Regions from separate parts of the Dietzia sp. 111N12-1 genome, predicted to be linked through region 3. Evidence: predicted binding sites of a transcription regulator. Region 3 holds the regulator's gene; each other region holds the start of a gene.

Region 1 (4,320 bases), on a different contig from region 3:
CGGTGGGCGATGTAGGCGTTGGTGTTGGCGGGGTTGCCCACCACCACCACCCGCACGTCGTCGGCGGCGTGGGCGTTGATGGCGCGGCCCTGTTCCCGGAAGATCGCCCCGTTGGCGGTGAGCAGGTCGGCGCGCTCCATCCCCTTGCCGCGCGGCCTGGCGCCCACCAGGAATGCCGCGTTGGCGCCGTCGAACGCGGTGTCCACGTCGTCGGTGATCTCGATCGACTCGACCAGCGGGAGAGCGCAGTCCTCGATCTCCATCGCGACGCCCTCCGCCGCGACCACGGCCGACGGGATGTCGAGCAGACGCAGGCGGACCGGGGTCCCGGGCCCGAACACCAGCCCGGAGGCGAGACGGAACAGCAACGAGTAGGCGATCTTTCCGGCGGCGCCGGTGACGGTCACGGTGGCCGGGGTGGCGGTGACCGGGGTGGAGGTGCTCATGTGGGACGGACCTTCCGGGGACGACGACGGGGTCGGTTCCCACAGTAGTGAGAATCCGACCCCGCCTCCCGCCTCCGCGGGCGGTGTACACCTGACGTCCACCCGAGCGTCGACTCAGGCGTGGATCTCGGCGCCCGTCTTCCGGCGGACCTCGTCGATGGTCACGTCCGGCGCCAGTTCGACGAGTCGGAAGCCCTCCGGCGCGATGTCGAGGACGCACAGGTCGGTGACGACCCGCTGGACGCAGCCCTTGCCCGTGTACGGGAGCGTGTTCTCCTGCATGAGCTTGAGGTCGCCCTTGCGGGTGACGTGGTCCATCATCACGATCACGCGGTCGGCGCCGTGGACGAGGTCCATCGCACCGCCCATGCCCTTGACCATGGCGCCGGGGACCATCCAGTTGGACAGGTCGCCGGACTGCGAGACCTGCATAGCGCCGAGGACGGCGACGTCGACGTGACCGCCGCGGATCATGGCGAAGGACTCCGACGACGAGAAGAACGCCGCCCCCGCCTCGGCGGTGATGGTCTCCTTGCCTGCGTTGATCATCTCGGGGTCGAGCTCGTCGTCCGTCGGGTACGGCCCGACGCCGAGGATGCCGTTCTCCGAGTGGAGGGTCACCTGCACACTCTCGGGAAGATATCCGGGGATGAGGGTGGGCATACCGATACCGAGGTTGACGTACTGGCCGTCGGTGAAATCCGCGGCGATGCGAGCCGCCATCTGCTCGTGGGTCCAGCTCATGGCTCAGGCCTCCCTGGTGGTGCGGATCTCGACGCCGGTCTCCTGGCGGCCGACCTCGACAATCCGTTGGACGAAGATGCCGGGGATGTGGACGTTGGCCGGGTCGATCCCGCCCGGCTCGACGACCTCCTCGGCCTGCACGATCGTGATCCGACCGGCCATGGCCACGTCCGGGTTGAAGTTGCGAGCCGTCCCACGGAACTGCAGGTTGCCCACGGTGTCGGCCCTGTGGGCGTGGACCAGGGCGAAGTCGGTGACGATCCCGCGCTCGAGGACGTACTGTTCGCCGTCGAAGACCCGGACCTCCTTGGGCTCGGACGCCTTGGCGACGCCCCCCTCGCCGTCATAACGCAGCGGCAGGCCCCCGTCGGCGACCATCGTGCCGACGCCGGCCGGGGTGTAGAAGGCGGGGATGCCGGCGCCTCCGGCCCGCATGCGCTCGGCGAGCGTGCCCTGCGGCGTGAGCTCCACCTCGAGCTCGCCGGAGAGGTACTGGCGGGCGAACTCCTTGTTGGCGCCGACATACGAGGCCGTGGTCCGGGTGATCCGGTGCGATTCCAGAAGCTTGCCCAGGCCGAAACCGTCGGTGCCGCAGTTGTTGCTCACCGTGCTCAGGTCGGTGGCGCCCTGCTCGAGGAGCGCGTCGATGAGGACGGCGGGGATGCCGACCAGACCGAACCCGCCCACGGCCAGGGAGGCACCGTCGGGGATGTCCGCGACCGCGTCCGCGGCCGACGAGAAGATCTTGTTGGTCATGTCACGAACCCTATCCGGTGTTCGCATCTTGTACAAGTGTTCGCCCTTCGCACGATCTCCGCGTATCGTGGTCCCGAACCGGAAACCAGACGCACGAGAGGACCGACACCATGCCCGCCACCCTGTCCCACGAGGTCAGCGGACCCCGGTCCGCCGACACCCCCGTCCTCGTCCTCCTCGGATCACTCGGGTCCGACCGTTCGATGTGGGACGCGCAGGTCCGGGACCTGTCCCGCGACCACACCGTGGTCGCGGTGGACCACCGGGGCCACGGCACGTCCGAGGTCGTCCCCGGGCCGTGCACGATCGCCGACCTGGCCGCCGACGTTCTGGCCCTGCTCGACTCGCTCGACGTCGACCGGTTCCACGTGGCCGGGTTGTCGCTCGGTGGCGCGGTGGCCCAGTGGCTCGCCGTCCACGAGCCCACCCGCGTGCTCTCCACCGCCCTCCTGTGCACCGCCGCGAAGTTCGGTGAACCGTCCGGCTGGGCCGATCGCGCCGCCGCGGTCCGCGAGGGCGGGACGGCCGCGGTCGCCGACGCCGTCGTCGCACGGTGGATCACCGCCGCGCGGGCCGAGGCCGAGCCCGAGCTGGTCGCCGGGCTCCGTGAGATGGTCCTGGGCACCCCGGCCGAGGGATACGCCTCCTGCTGCGACGCGCTGGCCGGCTGGGACAACCGCGCCGAGCTGGGTCGGATCTCCTGCCCCACCCTCGTGCTCGCCGGGGAAGAAGACCCCTCCACTCCCCCGGAGGTACTGCGCGAGATCGCCGACGGGGTGCCCGGAGCGGACTTCGTCGTCGTCTCCCCGGCGGCCCACGTGCCCACCGTCGAGATCCCGGACCGCATCACCGACGTGCTCCGCCGACACCTCGACGCCGCACGGAACACGGGCGCGGCGTGACCCGCCCCGACGTAGTGTCGACCCCGGCCGGGTCCGTGGACGACGGCGGGGACCGCCCGGCCTCCCCCGACTTCGTCCAGTCGCTCGCGCGCGGCCTGGCGGTCATCCGGGCATTCGACGCCCGCCAGCCCCGCCAGACCCTCAGTGACGTCGCGCGCAACACCGGCCTGACCCGGGCGACCGCCCGCCGCTTCCTCCACACCCTCGTCGAACTGGGCTACGTGGACACGGCCGACTCTGTCTTCTGGCTCACCCCCCGGGTCCTCGACCTCGGGTACAGCTACCTGTCGGCGCTCCCGCTGACCGATCTCGCCCAACCGCACCTGGAGAAGCTCAGCTCGCGGCTCGGCGAATCCTCGTCCGTGGCGGTCCTCGACGGCCCCGACATCGTCTACGTGGGGCGCGTCCAGGTGCGTCGCATCATGACCATCGGCATCACCATCGGAACCCGGTTCCCCGCCTACGCCACATCGATGGGGCGGGTCCTGCTCGCCTCGCTCCCCGCCGAGGACCTCGACGCCTACCTCGCCGCGACGGACCTGCGGGCGCTCACCCCCCACGGCCTCGCCGACGAGTCAGCGCTCCGCGCGGAGCTGGCGCGGGTGGCCGAGCGCGGGTGGTGCGTCGTCGACCAGGAACTCGAGCCCGGCCTGCTCTCGGTGGCCGCCCCGGTCCACGACCGCCACGGCGCGGTCAGCGCCGCCCTCAACGTCTCCACCCACGCCGCCCGCTACTCCCCCACCCAACTCGACGACGAGGTCATCCCCGAACTGCTGGCCACCGCCCGCGCACTGTCGGCGGACCTCGCCATCGTCAACCGCTGAACCCGAACGAAGGAACCCCATGCGTGACGTCGTCATCTGCCAACCCCTGCGCACCCCCGTGGGACGCTTCGGCGGGGTGTTCCGCGACCTGGACGCGAACACCCTGGCCACCGACCTGCTCACCGCCCTCGTCGAGCGCACCGGCCTGACCGGAGCCGACGTCGACGACGTGGTGCTGGGACAGGGCTCCCCGAACGGCGAGGGGCCCGCCATCGGCCGCATCGCCGCACTCGACTCCCCCCTGGGGATCGACGTGCCGGGCATGCAACTCGACCGGCGCTGCGGCTCCGGACTCCAGGCGATCATCACCGGCGCACTCCAGGTCGCCTCCGGCGGCATGGACCTCGTGGTCGCCGGCGGCGTCGAGTCGATGAGCCAGGTGGAGTTCTACGCTTCCCCGAGCCCCCGCTGGGGCATCCGCGGGGACGGGATCTCGCTGGTCGACCGTCTCGGCCGGGCTCGCACGACCGTCGGCGGACGCTCGCACATCATCGACGGCGGGATGATCGAGACCGCCGAGAACCTCCGTCGTGAGTACGGCATCAGCCGGGACGAGCAGGACCGGTTGGCCGTGCAGTCCCACCAGCGGGCCGTGGCCGCGCAGGAGTCCGGGGCGTTCGCCGAGGAGATCGTCCCGGTGACCGTTCC
Region 2 (4,320 bases), on a different contig from region 3:
GCGCGCTCATCCCCGGCACGACCGCCGCGTGCAACCCGTCGCTGACCATCGCCGCGATCGCCGAGCGCGCGCTGGACAGGATCGTGCGGCAGGACGTGGGCGTCGTTTTTTAGGGGCGCCGACTTCTAGGGGCACCGTTTTTCGGGCACGGCGTCCGGCGGCGTCCGGGATACTGGCGGGGTGCGCTCCCGCGACTCCATCCTCGACGCCACCCGAGCGGTCATCGGGCGCGCCGGTTTCGGGGGCGTCACGATCGCCGCGGTCGCCAAGCAGGCCGAGGTCAGCCGCCAGACCGTCTACTCCATCTTCGGCAGCCGCGAGGACCTGGTCTCGCAGGCCGTCTCCGAGCGACTCACCATGCTCACCGGCGCGTTCACCGATGTGCTCGACGCCGCGACGACGCCCCTCGAGCTGATCGTGGAGATCGTGGTGGTGGGCCGCCACTGCATCCTCGACGATCCCCTGCTGCGCGCGCTCACGCTCGGCGGCGGCTCGAACCCCATCTTCGACCCCGGCTCCGCCGAACGGGCCCGCCAGTACGCGGTCGAGCTCCTCGTCCCCGCCGCCGAGCGGTTCCCGCAACTGGCCGGCCGCCTGGACCTGGTCGCGGAGGTGGGCGTGCACGTGGGCTGGTCGGTGCTGTGCCTGGACTCGCCCGAGGCCCGCTCCGACGACGACCTCCGCACCTTCCTCACCACCTGGCTGGCGCCGCTGCTGGAGACGTTCGGGAGGTGAGCGACGTACTCGTCCTGTGGGACCTCGACCTCACCCTCCTCGACCCCGCCGGCTTCGGGACCCGCATGATCACCCCGGCGCTCGCCGACCTCCTCGGCCGCGACCCCGTCATGGGCGTGTCCTTCGCCGGACGGACCGACCGCGCGATCCTCACCGATCTGCTCGAGATCAACGGGATAGGTGTCGACGACGACGAGGTGGTCCATTCCCTCATGGACGCCGTGGCCCGGCGCTGCGAAACGTTCGGGGACGATCTCCTGGCCGGAGGTGGCGGTCCCCTGCCCGGCGCCCACGAAGCTGTCGCCGCCCTGGCCGCGGACCCGCGACTGCACCAGGGGATCGTCACGGGCAACATGCGGCGGACGGCGCTGCTCAAGCTGCGGCTCTGTGGCTTCGACGGGCTGCCCGATCCCGGACTCGGCGCGTTCGGTGATCACCACGCGGACCGCGCCCACCTCGTCCGCGACGCCCTCGCCGCCGCCCGGGCCCGCGGTGTGGACGTGACCCCCGGGCGGTCGGTGGTCGTGGGCGATCACGTGCACGATGTCCGCGGGGCGCGCGCCGCGGGTGCCGTCTGCGTGGCTGTCGCCACCGGCAGGGTTTCCGCCGACGACCTCCGCGCCGCCGGCGCCCACGGCGTCCTGCCGGATCTCACAGATCCCGGCGCCCTGCTGGCCGCGATCCACGCCACCGTCTGAACCGCGGTGCCGTCCGACCTGCGGTGCCCTGGACGGGGCATCCAGGGCACCGCAGGTCACGAGGCTGCAGACGCCGCCCGGGCCCACGGCCTGGCGGTATCCATAGAGCGCCCGGGCGCGGTGGCACGCCGTACCGCCATGCCTCACCTACGCCGACGCACTTCTGGCTGCCGTCCACGCCTCCGTCTGAACCGCAGTGCCGTCTGAACCGCAGTGCCGTCTGACCTGCGCCGCCCTGAACGGGGCATCCAGGGCACCGCAGGTCACGGCCGTGACAGCCACTTCTTCCGACCATGTCGTACCTCGAACATACAGTCGAACCATGAGCCCAACAGACACCGCCCACTCGCCGTTCGTGACCCCGCCGGGATTCACGACGGTGCCTACCCCCGCCACCGACGTCGTCGTCCCTGAGGCCTTCAGCCGATGGGACCCCGGACAGCGACGCGGCTATCTCGCGCAGCGGGCGATCAACGCTGCCGAAGGCCGCACTGTGGCCTTTGCGTACGACTGCGTATCCAGGTCAACCCAGAACGACCAGCGACGCGATCCCCTGGACACGGCGGCGACCATGGTGAGCGCCTCGATGGCTTTGTCCCGCCGCGGGGCATTTCGGCTGGTGGCCACCGCCATAGAACTGACCGAGCGGCTGCCTCTCACCGCGACACTGCTGACGACTGGGTGGATCGGAGTCGACGCGGCCCACGCCATCGCCGAGGAGACCGCCCTGGTGGAGGACCGTCTCATGCCGGAACTCGACCGCCGCATCAGCGAGGGACTCGCACCGACGAGGCGCCGAACCCACCCTCCCAGGATCGGGCCACTGCGCAAGATGCTCAGCAAGCACGTCGCGAGCTGCGACCCCGTGGGAGCGGACGCCCGCGCACAACAGGCTCGGCGAGAGCAGAACGTGAAGATGACGCCGGTCACCGGCGATCTCGCGCTGCTCACCGCGACCCTCTCAGCCGTCGACGGCCTGGAGATCACCGAGCGGATCGAAGCCCTGGTCCGCACCGCCGCAACAGACGACCCCCGGTCGATCGGGCAACTCAGGGCCGCCGGCCTCCTCGCCCTGAGCCGCGGCTGGACCTGTCTGCCCGCACCCGACGGAGACCACCCCACGGACCCGGACGCGATGGCCGCGGCCCGCCGGGTCGTGATCCACGCCTACGACGACGGGGACGCGGACTTCCGGGGCCTGTTCGTGGCAGGTTACGGCCCCGTCAGTCGCTTCACGTCCGATGAACTGCAGCGATTCGCCAGGCGCAGACTCGACGCGATCGACACGCTCGCGGACCCGGACAGTGAGGCCTCCCGCCGGTACAACCCCTCGGAGGCACTGGCCCGCTTCTGTCGGGGTCGCGACGGCACCTGCGTTTTCCCCGGCTGCCAGACCCCGGCGGACAAGACGGACCTCGACCACATCATCCCCTTCGACCACGACGATCCCCAACGCGGCGGATACACCACCAGCGACGACCTCGGCAGCATCTGCCGCACCCACCATCGCCTCAAGACCGATGGCATCTGGGCCTACTACCGGAGCACTGACGGGGACTACGTGTGGATACATGGTCCGAACCATCCCGACAAGGACCCCGGGACACGCGTCATCACCACCCCCACCGGCCCATTGGCGGAGTTCGGCGCACCGCGACACCCCGAACGCTCCCGGCTACAGAAGGAGGCCGCCGAAGCCGGCAGAACCGGAGACGGCATACCCGGATCGCAGCGCCAACCGCACACCCGGCACCGTCGCGCCTCCGAACGGAGGTACCTGCGCGCTCAGGCGGAACAGCGACTCCACGCTGCAGAGCGCGAACCGGGGTCGCAGTCGGCTGCCTAGGTCGGCCGGCCGGGCGCCTCAACCCTCGATTTGCTCGCCCAGTTCCATCCAGCGCTCCTCGAGCGTGTCCTTCTCCGCGGAGACGTCCTTGAGCTCGCGGTCCAGGGCGGCCAGCTTCTCGGTGTCCATCGCCCCTGCCGAGACATCGGCCATGGCCTTGTGGAGCTCGGCCTCGCGCTTGTCGAGCTTGCCCATCTGCCGCTCGATCTTCGACATCTCCTTGGTGAGTGCCCGCTCCTCGGCGGCGGAGAGGGCGGGAGCCGTGGCACTACCACCCGCGGCACCGGCCCCAGAGCCGCCAGCCGAAGCAGACGCGGCGCCCGGCGTGGAGCGCGACACCTTGCCCGAGTCGCCAGCCGCCCCGGCGACGCGACGGCGCTCGAGGTATTCGTCGATGCCGCGCGGGAGGTTGGTGAGCTGGCCGTCGCCGAACAGCGCCCACACCGAGTCACAGATGCGCTCGACGAGGTAGCGGTCGTGCGAGATGACGACCATCGTGCCGGGCCAGCCGTCGAGCAGGTCCTCGAGTTGGCGCAGCGTGTCGATGTCGAGGTCGTTGGTGGGCTCGTCGAGCAGCAGGACGTTGGGCTCGGCCATGAGCACGCGCGTGAGCTGCAGGCGCCGTCGCTCGCCGCCGGACAGGTCGCCGACGGGTGTGCGCTGACGGGCCGGCGAGAAGCCCAGCCGCTCGGCCAACTGGGAGGCGGTGAGCTCGTCCTTGCCGAACGCCACCCGGGCGGCGACGTCCTCGATCGCCTCGAGCACCCGCTGGTCCAGCGGCAGGTCGTCGAGTTCCTGACGTAGCCACCCGATCCGGATGGTCTTGCCCTCCTTGCGGCTGCCAGCGGCGAGGGGGGCCTCACCGGCGAGCGCGCGCAGGAGCGTGGTCTTGCCGGAACCGTTGACGCCGACCAGGCCCACGCGCTCACCTGGGGCGAGTCGCCAGGTGAGGTCGTCGACAAGGGTGCGGCCGTCGGGGGCATCGAGGCGCGCGTCCTCCAGCTCGATCACGACCTTACCGAGGCGCCGCGCGGCGAAGCT
Region 3 (4,320 bases):
TCGACGGCATCGATTCTGCGCGGTCGCCCGGTCCAGCAGCGGCTCGCGCTCACCCAGTACCCGCATGGCGGGATGGAATCCCTGGTCTCGGATGCGTCGCTCGCCGCGAGTGGGCGGATCATCGCCCGGCGTAAGGGCGCACCGGTTCTCACGGTCGCGGAGTTCCAGGATATCCAGGCCACTGCGAGGGCGGAGGTCCCCGGTGCGGTGGCGTCCGCGATCTCGGCGGCGGTTCCCGCGCTGATGGCCGCCCAGTCCGTGTCGGGCCGTCTGGCGGAGGTGCCGGCAGACGTCGCCGACGATGTCCGTCCCTCGCTGGACTTCCTCGTCGGGCGGGGATTCCTCGCCCGCCATCCCTCGGATGTGCTTCCACATCTGGAGCGACATGTGCGGGCGGTCGGCCTCCGGTTGGACCTCGCGGAGAAGTCACCCGCCCGGCACGGCGAACTCACGGCGAAGTTGAACCGCTCCGAGTCGATCGTCGAGGAGGCGTGCGCCGCGCTGCGGCGGCGGCCGGGTGGCGCACGGGCGTGCCGCGACCTGCGGTGGATGCTCGCCGAGTACCGGGTGGGGCTGTTCGCGCAGTCACTGGGTACCGCCCGGCCGGTCTCGGCAGAGCGGATCGACAAGGCGGTGGCGTCTGCGCTCGCCCCGCGGTCGTCCCGATGATGCCGCGTGGTCAGCGGCTCGCGCGGCGCTCCCGGAGGGCGATGATCTCGCCTTCGAAGTCGTCGGCCGAGCTGAACTGCTTGTACACGGACGCGAACCGCAGGTAGGCGACCTCGTCCAGATCCTGCAGAGGGCCCAGGATGGCGAGCCCGATCTCGTGGGCGGGAACCTCGGACGCACCGCCGGATCGCACAGCGTCCTCGACCTGCTGGGCGAGGCGACGCAGAGCGTCCTCGTCAACCGATCGTCCCTGGCACGCGCGGCGGACACCGCGGACGACCTTGTCCCGACTGAACGCCTCGGTCACCCCGTTCCGCTTGAGAACCGTCAGCAGGGGCGTCTCCAGCGTCGTGAACCGGTGTCCACACCGGGGGCACTCCCGGCGACGCCGGATCGCCTGACCCTCGTCGACGGATCGTGAGTCGATTACCCGGGAGTCCTCGTGGTGGCATGTCGGGCAGTACATTCCCGTGGGGCCCTTCGTCGACCGGAGTTCACGCGTCCCGGATCGTGCCTGACGGAACGCGGGGGCGGTAGACCACCGCCCACGGTCCATTCTAGGAGGCCCGCTGCCCGGTCACGCGTAGGCGGGTCCACCGAGGAAGGCCACTGCGAGAAGCATGATCACGCCGAATGCGATCCCGCACGCCAGTAGCGCCCAGGCCGGCACGTCGTCGACGACCCCGGTGGACGCCGGGGCCTCGACATGGCACGCCCGCACACGGTCCGTGGAGACCGGGCGCACGAGCACGCGGCGACCCGGGGCGACCGACGTGACGGCGGCCGGGCGGGCGGTCACCCGCGGCCGGACGAGATTCTCCGCACGCGAGGACGTGACGGCGGGCCGGCTGCCCTCCGGTCGGGCCAGGGGGCGTCGCGGCGCACGGGTGGACCGCGCCGACACGTCACCGGGCCGGTCGAGGTGCGCGACCCGTCCACGATGGTCGTCGGGGCAGACCTCGGTCCACCGCGCGGCCGGACGTGGGTGGGACTGAAGCTCGACAACGGTCATGGTGGCTCCCTACTCGATACGGTGTGCGATCGTGATTCGCACACCTGTATGTGTTCCTCAGTACATCTGTTCGAATCCGAACTCCCCTAGAGTTGTATCACGCGACTCCGACACAGTCACGATCCACGGAGGAATTTCTTCGAACACGTGTGTGGCGCGCCGCAGCCCGTGGCACTAGGGTGTAGACAGATCACAGCGTCGAACATCCATTCGCCGAAGGGACCACACGAGATGCCGAAGCCCGATTTCGAGTCACTGACGGACCGACAGAAGAGCGTTCTGCTCCACATCCACGACACCGTCAAGGAGCGTGGCTATCCGCCGAGCATCCGCGAGATCGGGGACGCGGTCGGCTTGCAGTCCACGTCGTCGGTGGCGCATCAACTCCGCACGCTGGAGAAGAAGGGCTTCCTGACGCGGGATCCGCACAAGCCGCGGGCGGTCGATGTCCACGGTGTCCCGGGGCAGAAGTCACGGGGCCGTCGGTCACCTGCTCCGGAGCCCCAGCGTCCGGGCGGCGCGGTCGAACCCGTCTACGTCCCCGTGCTCGGCCGGATCGCGGCGGGCGGGCCCATCCTCGCGGAGCAAGCCGTCGAGGAGATCTTCCCCCTGCCGTCGGACCTCGTCGGATCAGGCGATCTGTTCATGCTCAAGGTCGTCGGCGAGTCGATGATCGACGCCGCCATCTGCGACGGCGACTACGTGGTGGTCAGGCGGCAGAACGTCGCGGACAACGGGGAGATCGTCGCCGCCATGATCGACGGGGAGGCGACGGTCAAGACCTTCCGGAACGACTCGAGCGGAGTCTGGTTGCTGCCCCACAATCCGTCGTTCAGCCCGATTCCGGGCGAGCACGCGACGATCCTCGGCAAGGTCGTGACAGTGTTCCGGAAACTCTGAGTCCCGGTTCGAACGACGCGCCGCCCGTCCCCGCAGGGGTCAGGCGGCGCCGTCATGTGGACCGCGGGCGGCGAACTCGTCCAGTTCGCCGGCCACGGACGCGGGCAGTCGGACCACCAGCCGGGTTCCGTCCTGGGTGTGTTCCTCCTCGACCACTGCGCCCTCGGCGTGGACCCGAGACACCACGTCCCCGCGGGAGTACGGGACGGACAGGGTCACCTCGGTGTCCCCCGAGGCGACGATCTGCGTGATTCGCTCGAGGAGTTCGTCGACACCCTGCCCGGTGACCGCCGAGACGAACACGGCGTCGGGCAGCGCGTGGTGCAACTCGGTGAGGACCACGGGATCCGCGGCGTCGATCTTGTTGATCACCAGGAGTTCCCGAGGCCGCTCCGCGTTCTGCTCCTCGACCACCTCGTTGATCACCTTGCGCACCGCCTCGATCTGGCGGAGCGGGAAGGCATCCGAACCATCCACGACGTGGAGGAGCAACTCGGAGTCGACGACCTCTTCCAGTGTGGACCTGAACGCCTCGACCAACTGGGTCGGCAGGTGTCGGACGAATCCCACGGTGTCCGTGAAGACGACTGCTCTGCCGTCAGGCAACTCGGCCTTGCGCGTCGTCGGGTCGAGTGTGGCGAACAGGGCGTTCTGAACCAGGACGCCGGCTCCGGTGATCCTGTTGAGCAGGCTCGACTTCCCGGCGTTCGTGTATCCGGCGATGGCGATGGACGGCACCGGAGTGGAACGCCGTCGGTGCCGTTTGGTGTCTCGGGCCTGCTTCATCCCCTTGATGTCCCGGCGCAGACGGGCCATCCGCTCGCGGATCCGACGCCGATCGGTCTCGATCTTGGTCTCACCCGGGCCACGGAGACCGACGCCGCCGTTGCTCCCGGCACGACCGCCCGCCTGGCGCGACAGCGACTCGCCCCACCCACGCAGACGGGGGAGCATGTACTCCATCTGGGCGAGGGTCACCTGGGCCTTGCCCTCACGGCTGGTGGCGTGCTGCGCGAAGATGTCGAGGATCAGCGCGGTACGGTCGATGACCTTCACGTTGACCGCCTTCTCCAGCGCGAGCAACTGTCCCGGGGTGAGTTCGCCGTCGCAGATGACGGTGTCCGCGCCGGTCGCGGCGATCACGTCCTTGAGGACGCTGACCTTGCCCGACCCGATGTATGTGGCGGCATCGGGCTTGTCGCGGCGCTGGATGAGCGCGTCGCACACTTCCGATCCCGCGGTCTCGGCGAGCTGGGCGAGCTCGTCCATCGCGGCGTCCGCCTGCGCGGCGGACCCTTCGGTCCAGACACCGACGAGCACGACCCGTTCGAGTCGGAGCTGGCGGTACTCGGCGTCGTTGACGTCCTGGAGTTCGGTGGAGAGTCCCGCCACCCGGCGCATCGAGGATCTCTCCTCGAGCTGGAAATCACCGATGGACGGATCGAGGTCGCGTGTCGGCCGGTCAGCGGCCGTGTGATCAGTAGTCATTCGGGTTCATCTTCTCACACCGGGCCCCCCGGTGTCCCGTGCGAGACGGTGTGCTACCGACCACGGTGGTAATGACCGCGGGCGACGAGTGTGGACGGCCCGGTGAGCGAGGACCCGGCCTCGGTGAGTGAGACCTCGACCTCGCCGCCGGGGACCACCACGACGACGTCGCCCGTCGCCTCCCCCGAGTCGGCCAGCGCGGCGACCGCGGTCGCGACGATTCCGGTTCCGCAGGACATGGTCTCCCCTGA

What was found. Region 3 encodes LexA, which represses DNA repair genes until DNA is damaged. Its sites were predicted from a motif close to CGAACANNTGTTCG; they were not measured.
Region 1: a site for LexA is predicted at 1,957-1,970, ahead of AYO52_RS16360 (CoA transferase subunit A). Genes of this name have one in related genera too.
Region 2: a site for LexA is predicted at 1,738-1,751, ahead of AYO52_RS03585 (HNH endonuclease signature motif containing protein). Genes of this name have one in related genera too.

The regions. Positions count from the first base shown of each region.
Region 1 covers NZ_LSSV01000093.1:70,908-75,227, forward strand. The annotation lists gene AYO52_RS16350 (malate dehydrogenase) at 1-446, opposite strand, end outside; gene AYO52_RS16355 (3-oxoacid CoA-transferase subunit B) at 561-1,190, opposite strand; gene AYO52_RS16360 (CoA transferase subunit A) at 1,194-1,946, opposite strand; gene pcaD (3-oxoadipate enol-lactonase) at 2,057-2,848, shown strand; gene AYO52_RS16370 (IclR family transcriptional regulator) at 2,884-3,672, shown strand; gene AYO52_RS16375 (acetyl-CoA C-acetyltransferase) at 3,692-4,320, shown strand, end outside.
Region 2 covers NZ_LSSV01000021.1:42,884-47,203, reverse strand. The annotation lists gene AYO52_RS03600 (GMC oxidoreductase) at 1-113, shown strand, start outside; gene AYO52_RS03595 (TetR/AcrR family transcriptional regulator) at 181-735, shown strand; gene AYO52_RS03590 (HAD hydrolase-like protein) at 732-1,433, shown strand; gene AYO52_RS03585 (HNH endonuclease signature motif containing protein) at 1,756-3,279, shown strand; gene AYO52_RS03580 (ABC-F family ATP-binding cassette domain-containing protein) at 3,298-4,320, opposite strand, start outside.
Region 3 covers NZ_LSSV01000049.1:113,243-117,562, reverse strand. The annotation lists gene hrpA (ATP-dependent RNA helicase HrpA) at 1-669, shown strand, start outside; gene nrdR (transcriptional regulator NrdR) at 680-1,135, opposite strand; gene AYO52_RS12440 (hypothetical protein) at 1,247-1,681, opposite strand; gene lexA (transcriptional repressor LexA) at 1,871-2,581, shown strand; gene hflX (GTPase HflX) at 2,621-4,069, opposite strand; gene dapF (diaminopimelate epimerase) at 4,123-4,320, opposite strand, start outside.